DNA from 3 places in the Neobacillus sp. DZ-9 genome. Region 1 is predicted to be linked to each of the others. Evidence: riboswitches for the same ligand, from Rfam matches in the RefSeq annotation. Region 1 holds a riboswitch; each other region holds the start of a gene.

Region 1 (4,268 bases):
AATTCCTTTACCCTGCTTCGCTAAATCTGAAATTAAATTAAAGATATCCCTCTTTGCTCCAACGTCAACACCTTTTGTCGGCTCATCAAAAAGATATACATCGGCTTCAGCCACTAGCCATTTTCCAATCGCTACCTTCTGCTGATTACCGCCTGATAGGTTTTGAACCTTCGTTTCTTCCGATGGTGCTTTAATCCCAAGTGCGCGAATCATTTGTTTGGCCGTTTCTTTTTCCTTTTTCCGGTCTAAAAAGCTCAACGCTTTTGAAAACAAACCTAAATTGGCCGCCGACAAATTGGATTCTACCGATTCTAGAACAAGAATTCCTTCCTTTCGCCGCTCTTCAGGAACTAAAGCAAGCCCATTTTTAACAGCATCGTAAGGACTCTTACTTTTTAACTTCTTACCATTGAGAATAATTTCTCCCTCAGAAATTTTCGCTGCTCCAAAAAGCGCCTTGCACAATTCCGTTTTTCCTGCTCCGACAAGCCCAGCGATTCCCACGATTTCTCCAGCTTTAACCTGAATATGTAGATTTCTAAGTTTCTCCTCGTCGGATAGCCCTTTTACCTCTAGGACAGTATTCCCGAACGTTGCCCTTTTCTCTGGAAACTGCTCCTCCAGCTTTTGCCCGAGCATTTGCTCGACCACTTTGCTCGGAGTGGTTTCTGAAATCTTCTCTTTTATCACAATTTCACCATTGCGCATCACAGTTATCTCATTACAAACTTCAAAGATTTCCGGCAGACGATGGGAGATAAATATAATTCCTACATTTTGCTTTATTAAGTCCTTGACGATACGAAATAGTTCTGTTGTTTCGGTATGACTTAACGGTGCAGTCGGTTCATCTAAAATGAGAAACTTACACTGCATAGAAATGGCCCTTGCGATTAACACCATTTGTTTTTCAGCCAGGGTTAAGTCGCTTACTAGTTTTTTAGTGGAAAGATGAATATTCATTTCTGCCAGTATTTTATTAGCTTGATTATGAATCTCCTTCCATTTCACCCATTGTTTTTTCCCCATGCTATGAACGGTGTCTAGCAGCATAATATTTTCTGCGACAGTTAAATAGGGAATCAAGGCTGTATCGACTTCTTGGTAAACGATTTGTATTCCCGCATCCTGAGCATTTTTTGGGGAACGGATTTTTAGGCTTTGTCCATCTAAGCTTATTTCGCCAGTATAGTGATCATACGCACCTGAAAGAACTTTCATTAATGTCGATTTCCCCGCGCCGTTTGCCCCTATCAGTGCCTGAATTTTTCCTGTTTCCGTGGAAAAGTGGACCTGATCCAGTGCCTTTACACCGGGAAACTCTATTGAGATGTTTTTCATTTCTAAGGTTGTAGTCGTCAAAATGCCACCTCCTATTAAGCAAACACTCTCTTAATCTTGTGAAAAAGAGAGTGTAATGCCATTTATTTCTTATAGTGCTTCTTTAATGTTTTCATCCAATCTTCTTCAAAGGCAGTAGATTGGCCCCAGCCAGGAATGATTGTCGCTAGATTCACCATATTAACTGCCCCTTTAGAATTCTGAACGTTTTTCTGCGTCACGAGTGAAGCTTCTAAGTCGTAGGTTTTTGGCGTCTCTTCTCCCGCCAGTTTTTTCGCTAGTAATCTCAAATCTACGGCACCAATCAGTTTAGGGTCAACGGCGGCGGTGTACTTCCATGCGCTGCCTTTTCTTTGAATTTCCTGAAGGTCAGCATTGGAAACATCAATTCCATAGATTTTTACTTCTTCCCGGCCTGCTTCCTTCAAAGCACGAGCTGCACCAATCGCAAATGCATCCCAAGTGGCAAAAATGGCATCCAATTTTCCTTTAGGGTATTTGTTCAGCATCGCTGCAACCGCATTTTGAGTTTGAACACTTGTGTCTGCTGCAGCTACACCGAAGCGCTCGACTTCTTTAATACCAGGGTTTTTCGCAAGAACATCCTGATAAACTTTATTTCTTCTTACCATTGGCGGGAATCCGTCCACCCAAAGGTAGGCAATATTGGCTTTTCCTTTTGTTTCTTTTACAAGCTGATTTAGAGCTAAGGTTGCTAATGCTTCATCGTCCTGTGAAGTTAATGTCACTCCATCAATTTCAGCAAGCTTTGGATTAGAGTCAAAAGCCACAACGCTTTTTCCTTTTTCAACGATTTTCTTCACATCATTAACAGTTGCATCATCGTCACCATGGGAAATGACAAATCCGTCATAATTCTGATCTAATGCTTGATTGATTGCATCATGGAATTTCGCTGTGTCCCCATTTGCAGTAAATACATCCACCTGAAAACCTAATGCTTGTCCTTCTTCTTTTGCACCCGCTAGAAATTGGGCAGTATGATCGTCACCGCCAATTTTACGGATAACCTTGATTTTAACCGGATCACCTTTGGTAAATCGCTCTGGAACCCCTTCTAATGACACATTTTTATTGCCGCTGGCTTGCTTTGTTTCTCCGTTTGAGGTACAGCCAGTTAGCAGGAGTGTCGCGGCTAATGCTGAAACAAGTGTACTTTTTAATAACTTTCTCTTCATGATGTAAAACTCCCCCTTATTTACGTAATTCTCGTTACTCCTATTGGAAAAGTTTGATTTTATGAAAAATAAAAAAACCTCTCCAGAAAAGAGAGGTTTCATCGCAAATAAACGGACTACTCCTCTCTTATCTCTCAAAACAATTCCTTGTTTTGCAGGATTTAGCACCAATTCCAATCGGAACGGTTGCTGGGCGTCATCGGGCCAGTCCCTCTGCCACTCTTGATAAGAGAACGTAAATGATTTAATTGTTTTAAGTAATAAACTTAATTTAAACTCCTATTAATAAGTTGTCAATAGTATTATGAATATTTTTAATAAATTACTTTTTTTAAAATTACAATACCACCATTTAAATGATCAACTAATTTCGGTATTATAATATTTAGAGAAACGAAATATTCTCAAGGAAGAAGTGTTATGAACAATGAACCAGCAGGAAAGTGCTAAACGTAATTTAGTGATCATGTGGTTTGCCAACTTTTTTGTTGCCGGAAGTATGACGATGGTCATGCCCTTTATTTCACTTTATATTGAGACGTTTGGAAATTTTTCAGAGAAATATGTACAGCATTGGTCTGGGATAACGTTTGGAATTACATTTGTATCTGCCTTCCTTTTCTCGCCAATTTGGGGGAAAATTGGCGACCGTTATGGAAGAAAGAAAATTCTTATCATTTCAGGGATTGGAATGGCGGCATCCATTTTCCTAATCAGCTTCGTCCATTCCGTCTGGCATTTATTGCTGCTGCGCTTTTTCATGGGTTTCTTTTCGGGCTTTATCCCGATGTCACAGGCATTTATTTCTACACAAACGCCGAAACAGATTGCCGGACGTGTCCTTGGCACATTGCAAACAGGCAGTATAACCGGTTCTTTACTTGGACCGATGCTCGGCGGAATATTAGCAGATTCGCTTGGCTATGCCACCACATTTAAGTGGACATCTATTTCCATTTTCATTTCGGCCATACTTGTTATTGCTACAAAAGAATTTCGTGTTGAAATCAAACCGGGAGCAAAAGCTCATTATTCAAGCAAGGAAGTCTTTAAGCATATTTTCCGTAATCCGGTTTTATTAACAGTTCTTCTTATCTCTGCATTAGTTCAAATTGCCCACTTTAGCATTCAGCCAATATTGTCTTTATTTGTTAGTGATTTGCATGGAAAAACAAATGTTGCCTTTTATTCCGGAATTGCTTTTTCTGCAGCTGGACTTGGGAATCTAATGATGACTAGAAAATGGGGAAAGATTGCTGACAAATACGGTTATATAAAAATACTTGTCATCCTCTTATTCTTAGCAGGAATTGTATACTTACCAGGTGCAGCTGTTACGAGCCTTTGGCAGCTTGTTATTATCCGTTTCGCCCTCGGCATCACGATTGGCGGAATTATTCCGGTTAGAATTGCATACATCCGCCAGGAAGCACCGATTGCGATGCAAGGTGAGGTACTAGGCTATAACAATAGTTTAAGATTTCTCGGCAATATAATCGGTCCAATGCTGGGCGGCTTCCTATCCGGTTACTTTGGATTTTCCTCAGTGTTTATCAGCACAAGTGCATTACTAATTATCAGCGGCGCTATCTTGCTCGTATCTATGCAGCGTAATCCAAAGCTTATAAAACATACCGCCTAAAAAATTCAAAAGAAAAGTCCCACAAAAATGGGACTTTTCTTTATTTCATCTGTTGTTCAAAAACTTTAAAAATGTTCTGGGAAGAA
Region 2 (4,268 bases), on a different contig from region 1:
TTTCAGCTCCTTTAAGAACGACCCTGCTTCTCGAATCCCTTTTTTACCTCACAAAGGCACAGGAAGATTTTGTGAAAATAGTTTAATCAAAGCTATTGACTCGGAATTAGACATCATGTATGCTGAATTTAGAATATTCTACCAATAAATCAATCAAATAAAGTAATCTTATCTAGAGAGGCGGAGGGACTGGCCCGATGATGCCCGGCAACCGGTTGGACAACCAAGGTGCTAATTCCAGCGGAGCAGAAAAGGCTTCGGAAGATAAGAAGAGAGACCCCCTCTTCTTATTGAAGCGGGGGTTATTTATTTTAAAAGGAGTGGGTGTAATGGCAGAAAATCAAAAAAAGTATCGATTTGAAACATTAAGTGTTCATGGCGGATTAACACCAGATCCCGTAACAGGAGCACGCGCTGTTCCGATCTACCAAAACAATGCCTATCAATTTAAAAACACAGAACATGCAGCAAATCTGTTTAGCTTAGCGGAACCAGGTTACATATATACCCGCATTCATAATCCAACCACCACCGTATTTGAAGAACGTGTCGCTCTCCTAGAAGGAGGCGTCGGCGCCCTAGCAGTCGCTAGCGGGATGGCTGCCATCACACTCGCAATCCTAAATATTGCCGAAGCAGGCGATGAAATTGTTGCAGCATCCAATCTCTATGGCGGAACCTATAATTTATTTGCGGTTACTCTCCCTAAATACGGGATTAAAGTAAAATTCGTAGATGCAGATAATCCGGAAAACTTCCGCACGGCAATTACCGAAAAAACAAAAGCAGTTTTTGCTGAAACAATTGGTAATCCAAGCTTGCGCGTTCTTGATATTGAAAAAGTTGCAGAGATTGCTCACGAGGCTGGAGTTCCATTAATTGTTGACAATACCTTTGCAACACCTTACCTTTGCAGACCAATTGAACATGGTGCAGACATTGTGGTACACTCCGCAACCAAGTGGCTCCTGGGGAATGGCACCACGACAGGCGGCATCATTGTTGATGGCGGTAAGTTTGATTGGAATTCGTCTAAATTCCCTGGCTTTACTACTCCAGATGTAAGCTATCATGATCTTGTCTATGCAGAGGCACTAGGGGCCGTTGCATATATTATCAAAGCGCGAGTCCAGCTCCTTCGTGACCTTGGACCAGCCTTAAGCCCACAAAATGCTTTCTTATTTACACTTGGTCTTGAAACGCTGCATGTTCGTATGAAAGAGCATGTCACCAATACAAATCAAGTCGTTGAATATTTGTTAAATCACCCTGCCGTCAAGTGGGTTTCCTATCCAGGGCACAAAACACATCCAGATCACGAGTTAGCCTATAAATATTTGCCAAAAGGGGCAGGATCTATGGTTATTTTCGGAATTAAGGGTGGAAAAGAAGCTGGAGCAAAGCTAATAGATTCCCTCTCTTTATGGGCTCATGTTGCTAATGTTGGGGATGCAAAAAGTTTAATCATTCATCCGGCGAGTACAACACACCAGCAGCTAGATACTGAAGGACTTAAGGCAGCAGGTGTATCAGAAGATTTAATCCGCCTATCAATCGGTATCGAGAACGTCGAGGATTTGATTGAAGACCTGGAATCCGCGATTGAGTCTGCAACAGGCTTAACTTCGTTAAAAGTAAATGTTTAATATTTCCTAAATTCTTTTTTTCGAAAATTTCATTGACACTCTTTTTTATCCGTGGTACGATAATTTTCGTAAAATAATTACTTAAATAATTTAACGTGTTAATTGAATATATAGGATGCTCTTATCAAGAGAGGTGGAGGGATGTGCCCGATGAAACCCGGCAACCGTCAATTTATTGAAATGGTGCCAATTCACACAAAGCGATTGCTTTGGGAGATGGGAGAAAGGTTATATTAATAATGCCTTTCTGCCTGTGCAGAAAGGCATTTTGTTTTCCTAAAATAGGAATTTTTTCTACCAAACAATCAAACCCTATAATCAAGTAATAGGTTGTAATTTCAGAATTTTAAGTAAATAGGATAAAAAGTAGGTGAAACGACTATGATCTCGATAAAAAATGTCCGAAAAATCTATCCATCGAAACAGGGGCAGTTAAAAGCCGTCGATGACGTCAACCTGGAAATTAAAGAAGGAGAAATTTTCGGAGTAATTGGATATAGCGGTGCTGGGAAAAGTACTTTAATCCGTATGCTCAACGGACTTGAGCTGCCGACCGATGGAACTGTAACGGTAGCTGGTCGTGTTATCTCAAAAATAAAGGGCAGCGAACTTCGAAAGGCACGCCAGGAAATTAGCATGATATTCCAACATTTTAATCTTCTTTGGTCAAGGACAGTCAGCGAAAATATTGCTTTTCCATTAGAAATAGCTGGGGTTCCAAGCTCACAAAGACAAAAAAGAGTTAATGAGCTCATTAAGCTAGTTGGTCTTGAGGGCAGAGAAAATGCGTATCCATCACAGCTGAGCGGCGGGCAAAAGCAGAGGGTCGGAATTGCCAGAGCACTCGCGAATAACCCAAAGGTTTTGCTTTGTGATGAAGCAACCTCCGCGCTCGATCCGCAAACAACCGACTCAATTTTGGAATTATTAGTTGATATTAATAAACGGCTTGGCTTAACCATTGTATTGATTACACATGAGATGCATGTCATTCGAAAGATCTGCCACCGTGTTGCGGTAATGGAAAGCGGAAAAGTGGTTGAGCTTGGTTCAGTTCTCGATGTATTTAAAAACCCTCAACAGCCGATTACAAAACGATTTGTCCAACAAGTGACAGAGCCGGAAGAAACAAAGGATACTGCAGAGCATTTGCTTGAACGTTATCAATCAGGTCTGATTGTCCAACTAACCTTCATTGGGGAATCTGCTGAGCAGCCGATTATCACTAATTTAATAAGAAATAACAATATTACGGTAAATATCCTGCAGGGGAAAATATCACAAACCCAAAGTGGTTCATATGGTACGCTTTTCATCCATATCGATGGGGACGAAAAAGAAGTCATGAATGCAGTTGACTTTATCCGTTCTCAACAGGTAGGAGTGGAGGTGGTAGCAAATGATTAAGGAGTATTTTCCAAATGTTGATTGGCTTATTTTGTGGCAAGAAACAAAAAATACCCTATATATGACGGGGATCTCGGTTCTTGCAACTTTTATTTTAGGGACCTTGCTTGGATTAATTTTATTTCTTACTTCTAATGGAAACTTATGGGGAAATAAACCGGTTAACGCGGTATTCAGTACGATCGTGAATATTTTCCGTTCTATACCATTTATTATCTTAATCGTGTTATTAATTCCGTTAACTACGATATTGGTTGGATCCATGATTGGTGTTAATGCTGCATTACCATCATTAATAATTGGAGCTGCGCCGTTTTATGCGCGGATGGTGGAAATTGGACTAAGAGAGATTGATAAAGGAGTCATTGAAGCAGCCAGATCGATGGGAGCAACAACTGGTACGATTATCTGGAAGGTGCTTCTTCCGGAATCAATGCCGGCACTCATTTCAGGTATTACAGTTACAGCCATTGCCCTTGTCAGTTACACAGCGATGGCAGGTGCGATTGGGGCAGGCGGCTTAGGAAGTCTCGCTTACAACTATGGGTATCAGCGAAACCAAAATGATGTCACCTTTATGGCAACAGTCGTCATTTTACTTATTGTGTTTGTGATTCAATTTATTGGTGATTTCATCACTTCAAAATTAGATAAACGATAAAAAAAGGAGAGGTTAAAATGAAAAAATGGTTAACAGTACTTTTAGCATTAACACTTGCACTTGCGCTGGCAGCTTGCGGTAAATCTGAAGAAAAATCAGAAGGTACTACTGAAAAGGGCAGTAAAACAACAACATTAGTTGTCGGGGCATCTACTGTTCCCCACGCTGAAATTCTTGAAAAAGCAGCACCGCTTTTAAAAGAAAAAGGGATTAATTTAAAAATTACAACCTTTACTGACTATGTTTTACCAAACAAAGCTCTTGCTTCAAAAGAACTTGATGCTAACTATTTCCAACACATTCCTTACTTAGAGTCTCAAAATAAAGAGTTTGGATATAATTTTGTCAATGCTGGCGGAATCCATATCGAGCCAATTGGTATTTATTCTAAGAAATACAAAAAACTAAGCGACCTTCCAGAAGGTGCTCACCTAATCATGAGCAACTCTGTAGCAGACCACGGCCGTCTCCTTTCATTGCTTGAAAAACAAGGCCTAATCAAACTTAAAGATGGCATTGATAAAACAAAAGCTGAATTGAAAGATGTTGTTGAA
Region 3 (4,268 bases), 140 kb from region 1:
CTCCCTTTTGCTGCTTGAATACCTAAATTTCGCACATTTGCTCTTCCAAGATTACTTTTATTACGGATATATTTAAAATGATAAGGTGGATTATAACCTTTAAGATTTTCTTCTGTTTGGTCAGTAGATGCATCATCTATAAAGATTACTTCTATTTTTGAAGGATTAAATGTTTGTTGTTCGAGTGAGTAAAGGGTAAATATATTGAGTGGAAATTTATTATAAGATGGAATAATGATACTGACTTCAATATTTTGATTCTTTTTATTTTCTCTGTTTGCCTTACTAGTTTTTTGGGTGGTTTGGGTGTTTTTTTGCTTCACTCTTACATCCGTTTCTTTTACAGGACGATCTGGCCAAATTCCGTAAAGCCCCTCTTTGTTTCTACTTATCTGTTGATTCATATAAGTCTTAAGTTGTTTATTAGTCCGGCAATGGTCCCAAAGCCTAATCTCTTTGATTTCTCCTTTAAAAGATCCGCCTGACAAACTACCAATAATCCCTGTCGGGTAGACATACCTTTTAGGGCTTCGTTCACCAATTTTCACAAATTCACCATTAATGTATAAATACGGATATCTATTATCATAAACAATGGCAATATGAGTAATATCGTTAATTTCTGTTTCATGTACTAACACGGCAAAAGTATTTATTTCCGTATGTTCAAGGACAATTACTCCATTTTTTCCCACTGAAACACTAATTCCTGCTTCATCATAATACTCCCCATTTCCTGGTCCAACCATATAATTTTTCCCATCTGCATTTACAGGTTTTTCGCGTGATTGTTTATCAATCCGATGAACGCTTTCTGGTTTCACCCAAAACTCATAAGTGAATGAATTAATAAGCTTGGTCAGCAAAAGTTCATATAAGCTATTTCCTAACATGCCGCCCCCTCCATTCCCTTGTATTCAATAACTAGTCCATAGGTCGAGCTTTTACACAATATGCTCAACATACGATTATGTCTAAACTTATCCCTAGTTACGAACGATTTTTTCTGATTATTTTCAAATTCTTAAAAAACTAAAAAAAGAGGGCTGCTGCCCTCTTTTTTTACTATTGAGCTGTCAATACTTTGTCTTCATTTGCTGCCTGATACTCACCCACTATTGGGAAATAAGAAATTTCCTTATCTTGATTAGCCAGCCCCTCTACATCCCTCTTTGTCGCCCTGATTATATAGGCTTGTTTGAATGTTTGTTCAATCAAGTTAGACGGAATGCTTTGAAAATAATTGCTCTGAGCATGTACAAACCAAAGCTCTTCTTTGCAGCTTCTTTGCAGGTCAGAAACTGTCGTATCCTCAACTTTAAATGTTCTATCCTTCTGATTATTTAGGCAGACATATACCAAATCTTCGATAACTGCACTGGCGGTAGGAAACATTCCCGCTCCTGGTCCTTGCAGTGTAATTCTGCCAACAATATCTGAATGAACACTAACAGCATTCTCGACGCCCTCTACATGATAAAAAGGATTCTCCTTCCCGACAAGAGCCGGCTTAACAGATACCTGTATTTGGCCGCCTTCCTTAGAGATACTTGCAATATGTTTAAACCTCAATCCTAACTTTTCGGCAGCGTCAATTAATTCACTTGTGATGGAAGTGATTCCTTCACGTTCAACATCCTGCCAATTCGGTTCTTCCCCAAATGCAATTCGGCTTAGAATCATTGTTTTGTAGAATGCATCGAAGCCTTCGACATCATTGGTTGGATCTGCTTCTGCATAACCATTTTCTTGAGCCTGAAGCAGTGCTTCGGCAAAGGACCATTTCTTTTCTCTCATTTCGGTTAGGATGAAATTCGAGGTCCCATTTAATATTCCTTGAATTTGTTGAACCCGGTTAATTTTTAATAGTTGTTTTAGTGTTTGAATCACCGGGATTCCCCCGGCAACTGTGGCTTCAAAGCCCACAGAGACGTTATTTTGTTCTGCAAGCTCATTCAGTTGTTTTCCATGGTGTGCAAACATTTCCTTATTGGCTGTAATAATGTGGCAGCCCCGCTCAATTGCTTTTTGCAAAAATGTAAAGGTCGGCTCCTTGTTTACAATGGCTTCAATTACAATATCAAGCTTTGGCAAGTTGAGTATCTCTTCAAAGTCTGTAGTTATTAAAATATTTTTACGAATATTTCTTTCCCTCTGTTTATTTTTAATTAGAATTGCAGCCACTTCCACTTTCTTGCCTAAAACGGCTTCAAGGTCGTAAGCATGTGATTCAATCGTCCGGTAGACACCCTCACCCACCGTACCAAAACCTAAGATTGCCACCTTTATAACAGTCATTTTTTGCACCCCTTCAATAAATAGTTTGAAAATACGAAAAACCCTCTTCATAAGAAGAGGGCTTGGATTCCTCCTCTTATCTATCAGGTTTTATAAAAACCTGCAGGAATTAGCACCTTTTCAAGGATTACCTTGAAGGTTGCCGGGCTTCATCGGGCCATGTCCCTCCGCCGCTCTGGATAAGAGATATATAATTTTTCATTAAATTTCCAAGAATATAAAATGAATATTAGCTGAATCTTCTGTCAAAGTCAATAGTTTTTTTATAGAGGCAATAATTCAATTGTTTCCTTGTTATCGATTTTTTCTATCATAAAAAGCCATTCCTGCGGTTTATTAGAAAGCACTGAATAATACGTAGTGAGAAAATCTTTTACAAGCGCTGCAGGCAAACGATGTACCTCATCGCTTGTAGGCATATAGCATAAATCTAGGCCGGAGACAGCCTCACCGTTATTTTCCCATGATGGATGAACGTAAGCTAGATCTAAACGTTTATACCCTAGGTGGGATAGTACCTCCCTGCGAACATAAGGATCCATCACTTTTACACCGCCAAATTCATGATGTTCCACTCTATATGGATCATAAATTTCAGCGAACATACCAAATAGCTCTTTTTCGTTCTCTTTTGCAAGCAATTGTAAATCCTTCAAACGATTCTGTGCTAAAAATCGGCCAATGCCTAACCCTGGTTTACTGATAATGGTGAAGTCTGTCATTGCGATATTCCAATCAGGGTAATAGCGGTATTCTGTAGCTCCAACTACCTGTTCATCATCAATAGCAACAAACACGCGGATACTTGGATCTTCTAATGGTTCTTTCCATAACTCATAATCCAATACTTCCTCAGGCGGGAATATCTTCCCCATTAAATCATGAAGTTTTTTAAAATTTGGGTCATCAATATTTGTTATTCGTTTATACTCCAATTGTAAATAATCCCCCATTCTTTATTTGAATGGATTCCTCCATTCCATAATCGCTGCATGATTACAGGATTCTTCATCATCTAGATAATTTGTTGAAACACCTAAGGGCACACGGCCGCAGCCGAGGAGAAAGGTAATGACAGGATCCTTTACATCCCCCTTAATGATGGCATCCAGGTATTCTTCGGGCGTCATTTGATGCGCCACTTTATGATAGCCTGGCATCCTGCCCCCACCAAGCAGACGGTCAAACCCCTTTTCAATCACAACATGATACATGGCCTGCATCATTAACTTACCAAGCCCTAGTTTTCGGAACTTTGGGCGAACGCTAATATCTACAATATACAAGGAACTTCCATTCGGCTTATGGTTACGAATATACCCGTGGTCTGTGATTTCTTCCCAAGAATGATTCATTTCTTTTGGATCAAAATCCACACATAGTCCGGTAAGTGATCCTGCTAATACTCCATCTACTTCCACACATATAGAACCTTCTGGGAAAAGGGTAACATGGTTATTTAATTGCTCTTTATTCCACCATAATTCTGATGGAAAAGGAGGAGGAAAGCATTCCGCTTGGATCTCTATGAGCTGGTCAAAATCCTCTTTTGAATAATTACGAATGATAACCGGCATTGGTTTTTCCTTATCGAAAACAAAAAATTCACTTCTGTACATCCGAACACATCCTACTTTTCCCAATCAGGGTATAAATCAATTCTGCGGTCACGCCAGGTTGTAACAGAACCACGTTCGCGGACTTCATACAAAAGATCTAAATCAAGATCGGCTGTCACAACCATATCATCATTGATTTCCCCTTCCACTAAAATGCCGCGCGGCGGGAAAGGAATATCATTAGGAGTAATAATAACTGCTTGGCCAAAATTAGCCCTCATAAAGTCAACTGTTGGCAGAGAGCCAACTGTTCCGGTTAAAACCACATATACTTGATTTTCGATTGCACGTGCATGACTTGTGTAACGCACCCGATGAAAGCCATGACGATCATCCGTACAGGATGGACAG

The links. Region 1 has a riboswitch for S-adenosylmethionine ahead of AC59HZ_RS22845 (sugar ABC transporter substrate-binding protein). Riboswitches for the same ligand answer to the same signal wherever they lie in the genome.
Region 2: it holds a riboswitch for S-adenosylmethionine, as region 1 does, so the genes downstream of both, AC59HZ_RS21795 (methionine ABC transporter ATP-binding protein) here and AC59HZ_RS22845 (sugar ABC transporter substrate-binding protein) in region 1, are expected to answer to the same signal.
Region 3: it holds a riboswitch for S-adenosylmethionine, as region 1 does, so the genes downstream of both, AC59HZ_RS23490 (homoserine dehydrogenase) here and AC59HZ_RS22845 (sugar ABC transporter substrate-binding protein) in region 1, are expected to answer to the same signal.

The regions. Positions count from the first base shown of each region.
Region 1 covers NZ_JCAIOL010000009.1:88,027-92,294, reverse strand. Annotated here, with positions in the region: gene AC59HZ_RS22850 (sugar ABC transporter ATP-binding protein) at 1-1,341, opposite strand, end outside; gene AC59HZ_RS22845 (sugar ABC transporter substrate-binding protein) at 1,425-2,540, opposite strand; SAM riboswitch class I at 2,665-2,772, opposite strand; gene AC59HZ_RS22840 (MFS transporter) at 2,968-4,182, shown strand.
Region 2 covers NZ_JCAIOL010000008.1:142,551-146,818, reverse strand. Annotated here, with positions in the region: gene AC59HZ_RS21805 (hypothetical protein) at 1-86, shown strand, start outside; SAM riboswitch class I at 166-271, shown strand; gene AC59HZ_RS21800 (O-acetylhomoserine aminocarboxypropyltransferase/cysteine synthase family protein) at 330-1,646, shown strand; SAM riboswitch class I at 1,765-1,869, shown strand; gene AC59HZ_RS21795 (methionine ABC transporter ATP-binding protein) at 2,028-3,053, shown strand; gene AC59HZ_RS21790 (methionine ABC transporter permease) at 3,046-3,714, shown strand; gene AC59HZ_RS21785 (MetQ/NlpA family ABC transporter substrate-binding protein) at 3,732-4,268, shown strand, end outside.
Region 3 covers NZ_JCAIOL010000009.1:223,062-227,329, reverse strand. Annotated here, with positions in the region: gene AC59HZ_RS23495 (glycosyltransferase) at 1-893, opposite strand, end outside; gene AC59HZ_RS23490 (homoserine dehydrogenase) at 1,066-2,298, opposite strand; SAM riboswitch class I at 2,372-2,484, opposite strand; gene AC59HZ_RS23485 (GNAT family N-acetyltransferase) at 2,562-3,233, opposite strand; gene AC59HZ_RS23480 (GNAT family N-acetyltransferase) at 3,255-3,917, opposite strand; gene AC59HZ_RS23475 (carbon-nitrogen hydrolase family protein) at 3,929-4,268, opposite strand, start outside.